One region of the Ruminococcoides intestinihominis genome, then DNA from elsewhere that is predicted to be linked to it. Evidence: riboswitches for the same ligand, from Rfam matches in the RefSeq annotation. Region 1 holds a riboswitch; the other holds the start of a gene.
What was found. Region 1 has a riboswitch for thiamine pyrophosphate ahead of thiM (hydroxyethylthiazole kinase). Riboswitches for the same ligand answer to the same signal wherever they lie in the genome.

Region 1 (6,452 bases):
TTTTCAAATAAACTTGTACCCTTTTTATTCATCTTTATTCTCCTTCTCTAAAACATAATCACTTGAAATATCAAATCCATGGTTCATAGGTCCACTACCCTTTCCAAGGTCAAGCATTGCACCTAATGCACCTGAAATATATTCCTTTGAACGAGAAACTGATGTGTCAAGGTCGTAACCCTTAGCTAGGTTTGAGGCAATAGCACTTGAAAGTGTGCAACCTGTACCGTGAGTATTAGGGTTATCAATTCTTTTACCGTAGAACCACTTGTAACTGCCATTTCTATATAGCAAGTCATTTGCATCATTTACTTTGTGTCCACCTTTTAGTAGGACAGCACAGTTGTACTTTTCGCTAATAATTTTAGAAGCCTCAATCATCTCATCCTCATTAGTGATTTTCATATCAGAGATAACCTCTGCCTCAGGGATATTTGGAGTAAGTACAGTAGCTAAAGAAAACAAATTGTTCTTTAGAGTTTCAATAGCATCATCACTAATTAGCTTTGAACCACTTGTTGCCACCATTACCGGGTCAACAACAATGTTCTTAGCTTTGTAGAAAGTTAGCTTTTCTGCGATTTTCTTAATAAGTGCTGATGAAGAAACCATACCTATCTTTACTGCATCCGGATAAATGTCTGTAAAGACTGCGTCAAGTTCTTTACCCAAAAATTCATCATCCACATCCATAATACCTGTTACGCCTAAAGTATTCTGTGCAGTTAAAGCAGTGATTGCACAAGTGGCAAAAACTCCATTTGTAATCATTGTTTTAATATCTGCTTGGATACCGGCGCCTCCACCGGAGTCACTACCGGCGATTGTTAATGCTGTTCTCATAATAATCTCCTTTTTCGCATTAATTATTTATAGTGACAGAAGGTGGTGCCCCCAATCTGCCACTTTACTAAAGTCTTGTATGTAATATTTTACAAGGCTTTGTATACTATTTTTATTTTTCATTTCAGCAGGGTCATATACTCCTACTACTTTGAAGTTTGCTTTTTCTGCCGTTTTGATGGCAAATAATGCATCTTCAAATACCAAAGTTTCTTCCGGTTTTGTACCTAAAATTTCTGCACATTTTAGATAAATATCAGGATAAGACTTACTCTTGCCTACTGTTTCACAAGTTAGAATATCTATGAAGAAATTACGAATCTTTAGCCTTTTAAAGGCTTTATCAATCTGGTTATAGTCGCTGGAAGTGGCAACAATCATTTTGATATTATTCTTTCTAAGAAATTTAAGTAAATTAACTACTCCATTTTTAGTTTGTACTTCATGAAGATAAAAGTCATTTATTATAGAAAGCACACCTTCAATTATTTCTTCTACAGAATTATCAAGGTAGTAATTGTCTATCATATACTTTGCTCCCTCAGTTAAACTCATAGAGTAAAGTATCTTCCCTAAACCTTCCTTTGGAATCTTGTTCTTTTTTCTAAGATAGATTGCACCTACATCATTCCATATACCCATAGAATTCAATATAGTGCCATCTACATCAAATATTGCTCCCTTAATCATTGTTTACTGTTTTTAAAGTTTCTGCTTTTAATTCTTTTGTAGCATTTTCAATATCTTTTTGAGCGAAAATTGCACTGATAACTGCAATACCAACTATACCTCTACCGGCAAGTTCTTTTACATTATCGTGAGTAATACCACCAATTGCAATTACAGGAATTGAAACTGCTTTACAAATTCTTTCAAGTTCATCGTGAGAAACTTCTTCAGCGTCATCCTTTGAACCTGTTTTGAAAACTGCACCAACACCTAGGTAGTCAGCACCATGCTTTTCAGCAAGTAGTGCTTGTTCTACTGTTTGAGCTGATACACCGATGATTTTGTCATCACCCAGAATTTCTCTTACATTCTGTGCTTCCATATCACTTTGACCAACATGGACACCATCAGCATTAATTTCCTTTGCAATTTCTACATTGTCATTAATCACAAATGGTACATTGTATTCCTTACAAAGTTTCTGAATTTCCTTTGCTTCTTCTAGGAAAGAACCTTCATCAAGTTTCTTTTCTCTTAGCTGAATAAATGTTGCTCCACCTTTAAGAGCCTTTTCTACTTGGCTATAAAGAGTTTCACCATTTAACCAATGTCTATCGGTTACTGCATATAGAAGTAAATCTTTCTTATCGCAATTCATACTTTGCTCCCTTATTTAATGTTTCACCATCCATATTATAGATAGCATCAATAATTCTGTTACGGTATGTTGAGTTACCGTCACCCTCAACCATTCTTGTTTTTGCAATTTCACCTGCAAGACCCATTGTACAAACTGCTGATGCTACTGCTTCAAGTACATTGTCAGGATTAGCTACAATAAATGCAGTTGTCATACCTGAAAGCTGACAGCCTGTACCTGTGATTTTGCTCATATCAGCTTCACCGTTACGGATTACATAGCACTTTTCACCGTCACTTACAAGGTCAATAGCACCTGTAATTGCTACTACTGAGTTGATGCTCTTTGCAAAATTCTTTACAAACTTTACTGATGAATCAAGGTTATCTTCTGTAACAGTATCTGCCACATCAGCATCAACACCCTTAGTTGTGCCACTACCTAAGGCTAAAGTTTTGATTTCTGAAATGTTACCACGAACAACATCAAACTTAATTTCTTTCATTAGCTTAACTGCAGTATTTGTACGAAGTGCAGATGCACCGGCACCTACCGGATCAAGAAGAACCTTGTGGTTAAGTTCATTTGCCTTTTTACCGGCAATAAACATACCTTCAATTGAACGCTTATTAAGTGTGCCGATATTAATATTTAGACCACCACAGATTGATGTAATATCTGCTACATCATCAGGTTCATCAGACATAATAGGACTGCCACCACAAGCAAGAAGTACATTTGCAACATCATTTACTGTTACATAGTTAGTAATGTTGTGTACAAGTGGAACACTTTTTCTAACATTATCAAGGCAATTACCTAACATAATTGTTACCTCCAAACATATAAATTAAAATATTTTACATACAAAAACGGGCATACCAAAGGCATACCCGTCAAATAAGTCAATTATTTCCCTACGCTGGCATTATCCAAATCAGGTACTAGGTCGAAGTTGTCAACTTCCTCTCAGATTGCTAATTTGCAAACTCCCTATCTATTAATATACTACTAAATGTAGAATTTTGTCAACTGTAAAATAAAGAAACATACCCTAATACTAATTAAGGTATGTTTCTATAAATCACTTAAAATTTTACTTTACTTTAACTTTTAGTCTTAGCACATTTACACCGTTAACTCTAATCTTTAGAGTAGTTGTGCCTTTCTTTAGTGCTTTAACCTTAATAGAAGTTGTGTTAGCCTTTGAAACAATCTTTGCAACCTTAGTGTTGTAATACTTATTGTTTATATTTGCAACTTTACCTGTTAATTATACTGTAGCAGTTTTGCCTTTCTTCAAGTTCAAAGTAGTTCTGCTTAGTTTAGGAGAAGTAGTAACTGTTACATAGCAATAAAGTTTCTTGCCATTTGTAAGTGTTGCAGTAATTTAACAAATAATTTCAATTTTACTACCTTTATTAGGGGTTTTGGTAACAACAATCTGTTTATCAATTCTATCCTTTAGTTCTGTTACATGGGAAATAATACCTACAAGTCGGTTACTGCCGGAAAGTTTAATAAGTACATTCATCGCTTGTCTTAATGATTCATCATCAAGTGAACCAAAGCCTTCATCAACAAACATTGTATCAATTTTAATACCACCGGCTGAGGACTGAATTTCATCAGAAAGACCCAAAGCTAATGAAAGTGCAGCCTTAAAGGACTCACCACCGGAAAGTGAACTAATTGCTCTTTCACTGCCACAATGATGGTCATATACATTAAGGTCAAGTCCGAATTTAGTTCTGCCATCACTTGACTCTGTTTGGCGAACCAACTCATACTGACCACTTGTCATTTCCATTAATCGTTTATTTGCTTTAGCAAGAATACGGTCAAAGTAATTTAACTGTACAAATGTTTCAAGCTCCATCTTGTTAACACCGATACCACCATTGGCTGTACTTGCAAGTGGTGAAATCAGCTTAAATTCTTTTTCAGCCTTGATAAGATTTTCATTTTCTCTCTTTACATTAACCAAAACATTTGTGTTAGCAGAATATCTATAATTAATGGCTTTAGTTTCATTAGATAAATCACTGATAGCCTTTTCAGTTTCATCTCTCTTGATTTTAACCTTATCTATATCCGGTACCTTATCTATCTTTTCAAGTTGACCTTTTAATGCTTTGATTGATGCATCGGTTGCTGAAATCAATTTTTCATACTGATTATATTTTTCTAATACAGAATTATAATCAGCCTTTTCAGCATTTATAACTTCATTAATACTGTTAATCTTCTTAACTGCTTCACTTTCACTACCAAACTGTAATTCTTTCTTTAGAGAATTATACTGCTCTTCATAAGAAGTAATATCAGCTTCACAAGACGCTACTGCCATCTTTACTACGGTAATTCGCTTATTCAGTTCATTGATTTCATTATTCTTTTCAGGAATAATTCTTTCAAGTTCCTGCTTTCTGTTACTCTTTATTTGTAATGCTTTTAAGGTTTTGTCTAGCTTAACATAATTATCTGCTAAATCAGAAACCTCTTTCTTAATAATTTCAAGAGCATCAAGCAACTTGTAATCACCTAATATTTCTTGAACCTTTGTTTCAAGGGCATTTGCCTTTTCCTTTAATTCACCATGTTTGCTAAAAACATTTTGTCTTTCAGTATCAACAACTTTTTGATACCTTTCGTAATTGTTCTTTGCTGACTCAACCATTTCTTTAGTTGGTGCATTAGGCAACTTAACTGCTTTATGAGGATGGACTGTTGAACCACATACAGGACAAGGCTTATTTTCTTCCAAACTATCAGCCAAAACACCGGCTTGGTCATTAAGATAGGCTATACTTAAATTGTCGTATTCATCCTTGTAACCATTGGCAACCTTCAACTTATTTTCAAAATCAGTTTTGACAGTAATGTATTTTTCTTGAAGTTTTTGTAGGTTTTTAATTTCCTCTTCTATACCTCTAAGTACATTACCTTTTTCCTCAATGCTTTCCTTTTGATTAGAAATTTTCTCTATCTCAACTTGAACATTACCCATTGTTTCAAGTTCCTTAGAATTCTTTTCAACCTCTAGGGAAAGGCTTTCAGCTTTATCTGATAATTCTTTTACAGAATTTTCATTCTTCTTTTTCTCAATGCTTTTATTCTGTAACTGACTGCTTAGAGAGTCAAGTCCCTTATACTTAGGCAAGGTATTTTGGATTTTGCCAATCTCTTGTCCAAGTTCAGTCCATCGCTTTTCTTTGTTCTTTTCTAGTAGTTCAGCCTTTGAACTTTTCAAACTAGTATTTAGATTAGCTAAGTTTTCGGAATTAGTTTTAATCTTATGAGATAATTCTACATAAGAATTATAATTTTCAATACTTTTATCCAGAGAAGTCTTTTGGCTTTCTAATTTCTCTTTCTTTTCTTCTAATGCTTTTAATTCTTTTTCATCATTAGAAATGAGGTTAGTTAGAAAGTTCTCAATCTCTTCTATATTTGGAACTACACTTTTTGCCTTTTCAATTAAGGCAACATTATCCTCTGTTTCTTCACAAATTGTACCGTCAATATACTGCTGTACACTTAACCTCTCTTGTTTCAATTTACTGTCAACAATACTCTTTTGGGCAGATAAGGCTCTTTGTAAGGTTTCATATTTTTCTGTTTTGAAAATATGTCTAAAAATCTTCTGCTTTTCAGTTGTACCGGAAGTAAGTAACTTTTTGAATTCACCTTGAGCCAACATAACAATCTGTGAAAACTGATTTTTATCTAAACCGATAATTTCTTTTATCTTGGTATCAACTGCATTTTTGGAAGAAACCACACTACCATCGGGATAAACAAGCTCAGCATTAGTAGGTTCTTTTACAAAGCCATCTCCCCTTTTCTTAGGACGCAAATACTCAGGGTTTCTCTTAATTTGATAAACCTTACCACCATATTCAAATTTCAGTTGAACCTCTGTTTTAGTTTCAGGGTCGGCATACTTTGACCTTAGGGTTTTATTTTCACGACCATCTGTACTGGCATCTCCATAAAGGGCAAAATGAATAGCATCAAAGATTGTGGTTTTACCTGCACCTGTGTCACCTGTAATTAGGTAAAGTCCACTTTTGCCTAGGCTTTCCATATCAATAGTAACTGTATCTGCATAGGACTCAAAGGCTGATATTGTAATACTTAATGGTCGCATTAGTTTTCCTCCCAAATCTTATCAATTAAGTTTCTCATAATTTCTTCTTGTTCTTCACTCATATCTTGATTATTCTGTTGTTTAAAAAGATCGGCAAAAAGTTCAAAGGGACTTTTACTTTCAATATTTTCTATAGCATCAACAGTA
Region 2 (6,452 bases), on a different contig from region 1:
AAAGATTAGTGGCTTTAACTTCGACTTTAAAGTTGAAAGCATTGACTATGACAAAAACAAAGCAAATTCAGGTGATGAGGAACTTTCTCTAACTGCAAAGGCTGATTTAACAAATGATACTTATGAAGTTAAGGGCTTTCCTGTTGACCTAAAATACACTAAAGAAAAGGACTCTAAAGAGTCTTATAAACTTGATTCCATAAGCTATGACTTAAAAAATATTGAATATACTGCTGTAGGTGGTTTTCCTGAGGATTACGCAAAGGAAGTTGTAAACAAAACTTACAAAAATGCAAAACTAGATTCTCATACTACAGACCTACCAAAGAAAACAGATAAATTCACTTTTAAAATCAGCAATTCCGATATGTCAGGCAAACTGTACTTAAACTACACATTTGACAGTAAAAACGGTTGGCACAACGGTAAGTTCGATACAACAGGTCTTGACATTAAGAGAGGTAAAACTACTACCGTAAAGGTTGATGGTGTTAAGTGCTACACTAACCCTGCAGTTAAGAATATTATTCTGCTAGGTACTGATGCACCTGACAATGGCACTAGCCGTTCAGACTCAATGATTCTTGTATCTATTGACAGCAACAACAAGGAAATCAAGTTTAGTTCATTTATGCGTGACACTTATGTTGATATTGACGGCTACAACAAAGATAAGCTAAATGCTGCATTTGCTTATGGTGGTCCACAGTTAGCAGTAAAAACTATTGAAAAGAATTATGGTATCAAGATTGACAACTACATTTCAGTAGGCTTTGGCAAGTTTAAAGATATTGTAGATGCCCTTGGTGGTGTTAGTGTTCAGCTTGATCAAGATGAATGTGGTTACATTAACTGGCAGTTAAACAAGAACGGTCAGGCCGGTACTTACGGCGAAGTACAGGTTAAGGATGGTTCACAGAAATTAAACGGTCAACAGGCACTTTGGTTCTGTCGTGACAGAGGTTCAGAGCAGTTCTCAGGTTCAGACTTTACAAGAACATCTCGTCAAAGAAGAATGTTAATGGGTCTTATTGAGTCATACAAGAATTCTTCCGTTAAGGAAATCAAAGCTATTACAAACAAGCTAAAGAAATACATCCTAACTGATTTAAGCAAGAATGATTTAAACTGGCTAATCAAATACAGTTACAAGTTCTTCACCTACAAAACCAGTGATAAGTGTTATCCGGAAGAAACTTCAGGTTGGACAGATGGAACTACAGATGCAGGTGCATGGATTATCCAAATGAACAGTTGGAAAGACACAAGGAAAGATATTTCTCACTACATTTACACAGATTTAAAATAAAATCTAAAGAAGTTGCCTGACATCTTGTCGGGCAATTTTTTATATGTTATAATGATATGGATAGTAAATAAAAAAGAAAGTTTTAATATAAAGGTGATTATATGTCATTTCCACAAGACAAAATTAGAAATTTCAGCATAATTGCTCATATCGACCATGGTAAATCCACACTTGCCGACCGTATTCTTGAACAGACAGAATCAGTTGCAAAGAGAGAAATGGAAGACCAAATTCTTGACGATATGGATCTTGAAAGAGAAAGAGGTATCACCATTAAGGCTCACGCAGTAACACTACTGTACAAAGCAGATGATGGTGAAACTTATCAATTCAACTTAATTGACACTCCGGGTCATGTTGACTTTAACTATGAAGTATCTCGTTCACTTGCAGCTTGTGAAGGTGCTGTGCTTGTAGTTGATGCCAGTCAGGGTATTGAGGCTCAAACCCTTGCTAACACATATCTTGCAGTTGACGGTGGTCTTGAGATTGTACCGGTTGTTAACAAAATCGACCTACCAAGTGCCGACCCTGACAGAGTAATTAAAGAAATCGAAGATGTTATCGGTATTCCGGCAGAGGGTTGTCCTTGTGTATCAGCAAAGACAGGACTTAACATTCACGATGTTATGGAAAGAATTGTCAGTGATGTACCTGCCCCTACAGGTGACTACAACGACCCACTAAGAGCATTAATCTTTGATAGTTACTACGATAGCTACAAGGGTGTTATTATTTATGTTAGAGTTAAAGACGGTCAAATTCACCCGGGTGATGAATTTAAGCTAATGGCAACAGGCAGTACATTTCAAGTTGTTGAATGTGGCTATATGAGAGCAACCTCTCTTGAGCAGAGAGATGGTCTTTATGCTGGTGAAGTTGGTTATATTGCAGCATCTATCAAAAGTCTACAGGATGCACAAGTTGGTGATACAGTTACTCTTGTATCTAATCCGGCAGAAGAACCTTTACCGGGTTACAGAGCAGCACAGTCAATGGTATTCTGTGGTATCTATCCTGCTGACGGTGCAAAGTACGGTGACTTACGAGATGCTTTGGAAAAGCTAAAGCTAAATGACGCATCACTAACATTTGATGCAGAAACTTCTGTTGCTTTAGGCTTTGGTTTTAGATGTGGTTTCTTAGGTCTGCTTCATATGGAAATTATCCAAGAAAGACTTGAAAGAGAATACAACCTTGACCTTATTACAACTGCACCATCAGTTAGTTACAGAATTACAAAAACTGACGGTACTGTTGAAATGATTAGTAACCCTACTAATTACCCTGACCCTGCACTTATTGCAAAGGCTGAAGAACCTATGACTGATGCTCATATTTATGCACCATCAGAATATGTAGGTAACATTATGGAGCTTTGTCAGGATAGACGAGGTATCTTTGTGGGTATGGATTATATTGACTCAGATAGAGTTGATATTCACTATGAAATGCCACTTGCTGAAATTATTTATGATTTCTTTGACACACTAAAAAGCAGGACAAGAGGTTATGCATCCTTTGACTATGAACTAAAGGATTACAGAGAAAGTCAGCTGGTTAAACTTGACATTATGCTAAACGGTGAAGTAATTGATGCACTTTCATTTATTATTCACGCAGATAAAGCATATGGCAGAGCAAGAAAAATGGCAGAAAAGCTAAAGGAAAAAATTCCAAGACAGTTATTTGAAGTGCCAATTCAGGCTTGTATCGGTGGTAAGATTATTGCCAGAGAAACTGTTAAAGCTATGCGTAAAGATGTTCTTGCTAAATGTTACGGTGGTGACATTACTCGTAAGAAGAAACTACTTGAAAAGCAAAAAGAAGGTAAGAAGAGAATGCGTCAGCTTGGTTCTGTTGAAGTTCCACAGGAAGCATTTATGGCAGTTCTTAAACTTGATTCAGACTAATTCACAACATTATATACAGCAAAAAGCCTAGGGTTTTATTCCCTAGGCTTTTTTGCTGTAATAGTAGATATATGTTAAATACTTATGCTCTCTTTAATGCACCAACTGTGTCCTTCCTAAAGTCAAGTACAAGTGCAATTAATACACCAACAACAATTGTTACAATAGTTTCAGGTACCATATATGTTGCGTTGTATGTTACGGAATATAACCAAGCAGGTTGTCCCTCAGGTGCCCACATTTTCCATACTGCCCAACCTGAAATAAAGTGACAGATATATCTTAATGCACAAGCAAGAAATGCACCTAAAGCAATTTCAAGTGGTTGGTTGTGGAATTTATCTCTAAACACACCGGCAAAACCAATTACACCAAAAGCTACAAGGTAATCAAACAAAATAATCAGTATAACTGCTAAAACTGATGTACCGTAAGAAAGGTTGTTTGCTCCAAGTACCATTTGTACCAGTCCATAAACAACACCGGTAAGTACTCCCCACTTCCACTTATAACGGTAAGCAATCAGTACAAGTGGTAACATACTGCAAAGTGTTACACTGCCACCAAAAGGTAGGTTTGCAAACTTAATCATACTTAACACAGTAGCAAGTGCAATCATAATAGCACTTTCACACAATCTTAAGATAGTCTTTTTTCTCTTTTCCATTATTGTTCCTCCTCAAATAAAAAAGCACTATGCAAACGCACAGTGCCATAAAAATCCTATCTTAAAGCTCCCTACGTCGGCATTATCCGAATCAGGTTAAGGGTCTAAGGCGCACACCTTACTCTCAGCCACTTTTGTAGCTCCCCTGTTTGATTTGCAATTATAATACCATTAAAAATAATATTTGTCAAATACTTTTTGTAAAAATATATAGGAACACAAAAAGGAACATACCTTATTGGGTATGTTCCTTATGTCCTTCCAAATTAAAATTAAAATTTTATCCGTAAGTATTACATCTTAGTAAGCCACCTATATTTATCACATACGTGACAATGGAATTATAATAAAAGTTAAAACAAATTCTTAATTAATTTTTCGTATTAATTAAATTTAATTTTATTTGTGTAGATGTTTTGAACAATTAAGTTCAAATTTTTAAATATTCAATTGTAATTTACTTGATAAAATTAGGCTTTTTTACCGAACAAAGCCACCATATCAAGGTTTTCAATGTCGGGAATTGGTTGTTTCTTCTTAACATTATCGTTATCTGATTTGCTAATTGTTGGTTTGCTAGATCTATTCATATATAATACAATCCCAACACATGTAGCTAAAAGTAAAGTCATTAAAACCAAAACTACGGCAAGAACTATAATCCCGTGGTACATCGGTAATACCTCCTTGTAATACACTGTACGCTTATATAATAACACTCTAGAATGTTTATATCTTGTTTACTATTTCTTTTCTTCTTCAATTAAATAATACCACATAAATATAAAATGTCAATGGTTTTTTTGAAAAAAGTTAAAAGTTTTTATAACAAATTCACTAAAGATTTATAATAGTAAATTTATTCATAGTAAATCTATATTTTGTTCACAAACTAAGCCTTGCAATGGTAGTTCTTCAACGCCATAAGCAGTTGCAACAAGTTTTCATAACCACAAAACTGATATTCGGTCAGCTTACCCATCTTCTGTAGTCTGATAGCCAAAATCTCTTTAGTTACACCGAACATATCAGCCATTGCGTTAAACTTTATAAAGTTACTTTTATCCACAACAGGATTGATAATATTCAGTTTATCAACACCATAAACCTTGTTAAAAACTAAATTGATAGTTTCTTTTGGCATCAATATTTCTAATGCTAAAGTAGAAGTGATACCTTCAATAATATCATCGCTTGGTGCATCCCTTAAAGTAATAGGCTTTTTACGGTACTTTTCACCATACAAGTCACTATTAATACGGTTAAGAATCCAGAAAGAAATTCCACACATTGTTACAAAGTTTTTTTGACCACTACTGCCCTTTAGCAACTGTTTATTCACATAAACAGTTTGGTTATTAAGGGTTACTTCTCTTTCACCTATCTTATCCTTCACATCACACAAAGTAACTTTGCCCAGAACCTTTTTATCGTTAAAGTCAACATACTCAATGTTAATACCCAGCATATTTGCTACATTCTCAGGGCTAACCTTAAAGACTTCATTACTGCTGATGTTATAAATATTCATATACTGCTGTACAATACTATATGCAATAGTTTCTATATTCTTCTCTGTTAAATAAGCCATAATAATCTCCTTTACAATTTTTACTATATAATAAGTTAATTAATTTCTATATTTTTCTAGCTTGGTTATAGTATAAAGCACCACTTTGTTTTTACTGTTAGTAACGGTTGAATTATAAATGTGCTTTGTGTGAAAAGAAAAAACACATTACAAAAGGCAAAACACCGAACCTAATGTTCGGTGTTTTTGACTTAATGAAAAAATGAGGGGTTTTTCAATGTTTTATTTGAGGAGTTAAAACAATGTATCTAAAGCTCTGTATCTCTTTAGTACGCTTATAGTATATAAAGTCAATATGTTTTCCACTTTACAAATAGTTGAAATATACTTGTAATTTATGTGAAAAGTATTAGAAAAACTTTCTGTAAAAATAACAAAGCACTGAGCTTGTGGATAACTCAGTGCTTTGTGTCTTTCATTAAAAATGAGGGGTACAATGTAAATCTTATTGATTACATTGAGGAGGGTAGAACAATATACTGAAATGGTTGCGGTTCCATTTCTTTAGTACAGTTATAGTGTAACCCTACAATTTGTTTTTACTGTTATAATAATTTGAAATATATCTGTCAGTTATGTGAAAATTATGAGAAAACTTTATTATCCATCTATGCTAACTTAAAAATATCAATTAAGAATATCCATACCATACCGTAGTAAGTTACTACTGCAACAAGGTCATTTATTGTTGTAATCAGTGGACCTGAGGCTACTGCAGGGTCAACCTTAATCTTGCTAAAGAACATAGGCACTAAAGTACCTACCAAACTTGAAATAACCATTGAGGCTAAAAGTGAAAATCCAACACAACCGGATACTAAGAAAGAATATCCGAATGTATTACCTTTAAACAAGAAAATATACAATCCTACAAAAATAAATGACATAGTTCCAAGTAAAAGACCATTAGAAAAACCTACTCTTACTTCTTTAAACATCAGCTTAACTTTATCAGATGCTTTTAAGTTTTCA

Region 2: it holds a riboswitch for thiamine pyrophosphate, as region 1 does, so the genes downstream of both, thiT (energy-coupled thiamine transporter ThiT) here and thiM (hydroxyethylthiazole kinase) in region 1, are expected to answer to the same signal.

Annotation. Positions count from the first base shown of each region.
Region 1 covers NZ_JBBMEY010000006.1:13,028-19,479, forward strand. The annotation lists gene cytX (putative hydroxymethylpyrimidine transporter CytX) at 1-32, opposite strand, end outside; gene thiD (bifunctional hydroxymethylpyrimidine kinase/phosphomethylpyrimidine kinase) at 25-843, opposite strand; gene WMO18_RS02730 (HAD family hydrolase) at 871-1,533, opposite strand; gene thiE (thiamine phosphate synthase) at 1,526-2,170, opposite strand; gene thiM (hydroxyethylthiazole kinase) at 2,157-2,978, opposite strand; TPP riboswitch at 3,050-3,158, opposite strand; gene WMO18_RS02745 (AAA family ATPase) at 3,543-6,305, opposite strand; gene WMO18_RS02750 (exonuclease SbcCD subunit D) at 6,305-6,452, opposite strand, start outside.
Region 2 covers NZ_JBBMEY010000004.1:23,776-30,227, reverse strand. The annotation lists gene WMO18_RS02055 (LCP family protein) at 1-1,309, shown strand, start outside; gene lepA (translation elongation factor 4) at 1,411-3,222, shown strand; gene thiT (energy-coupled thiamine transporter ThiT) at 3,305-3,889, opposite strand; TPP riboswitch at 3,941-4,046, opposite strand; gene WMO18_RS02040 (ImmA/IrrE family metallo-endopeptidase) at 4,782-5,480, opposite strand; gene mgtE (magnesium transporter) at 6,089-6,452, opposite strand, start outside.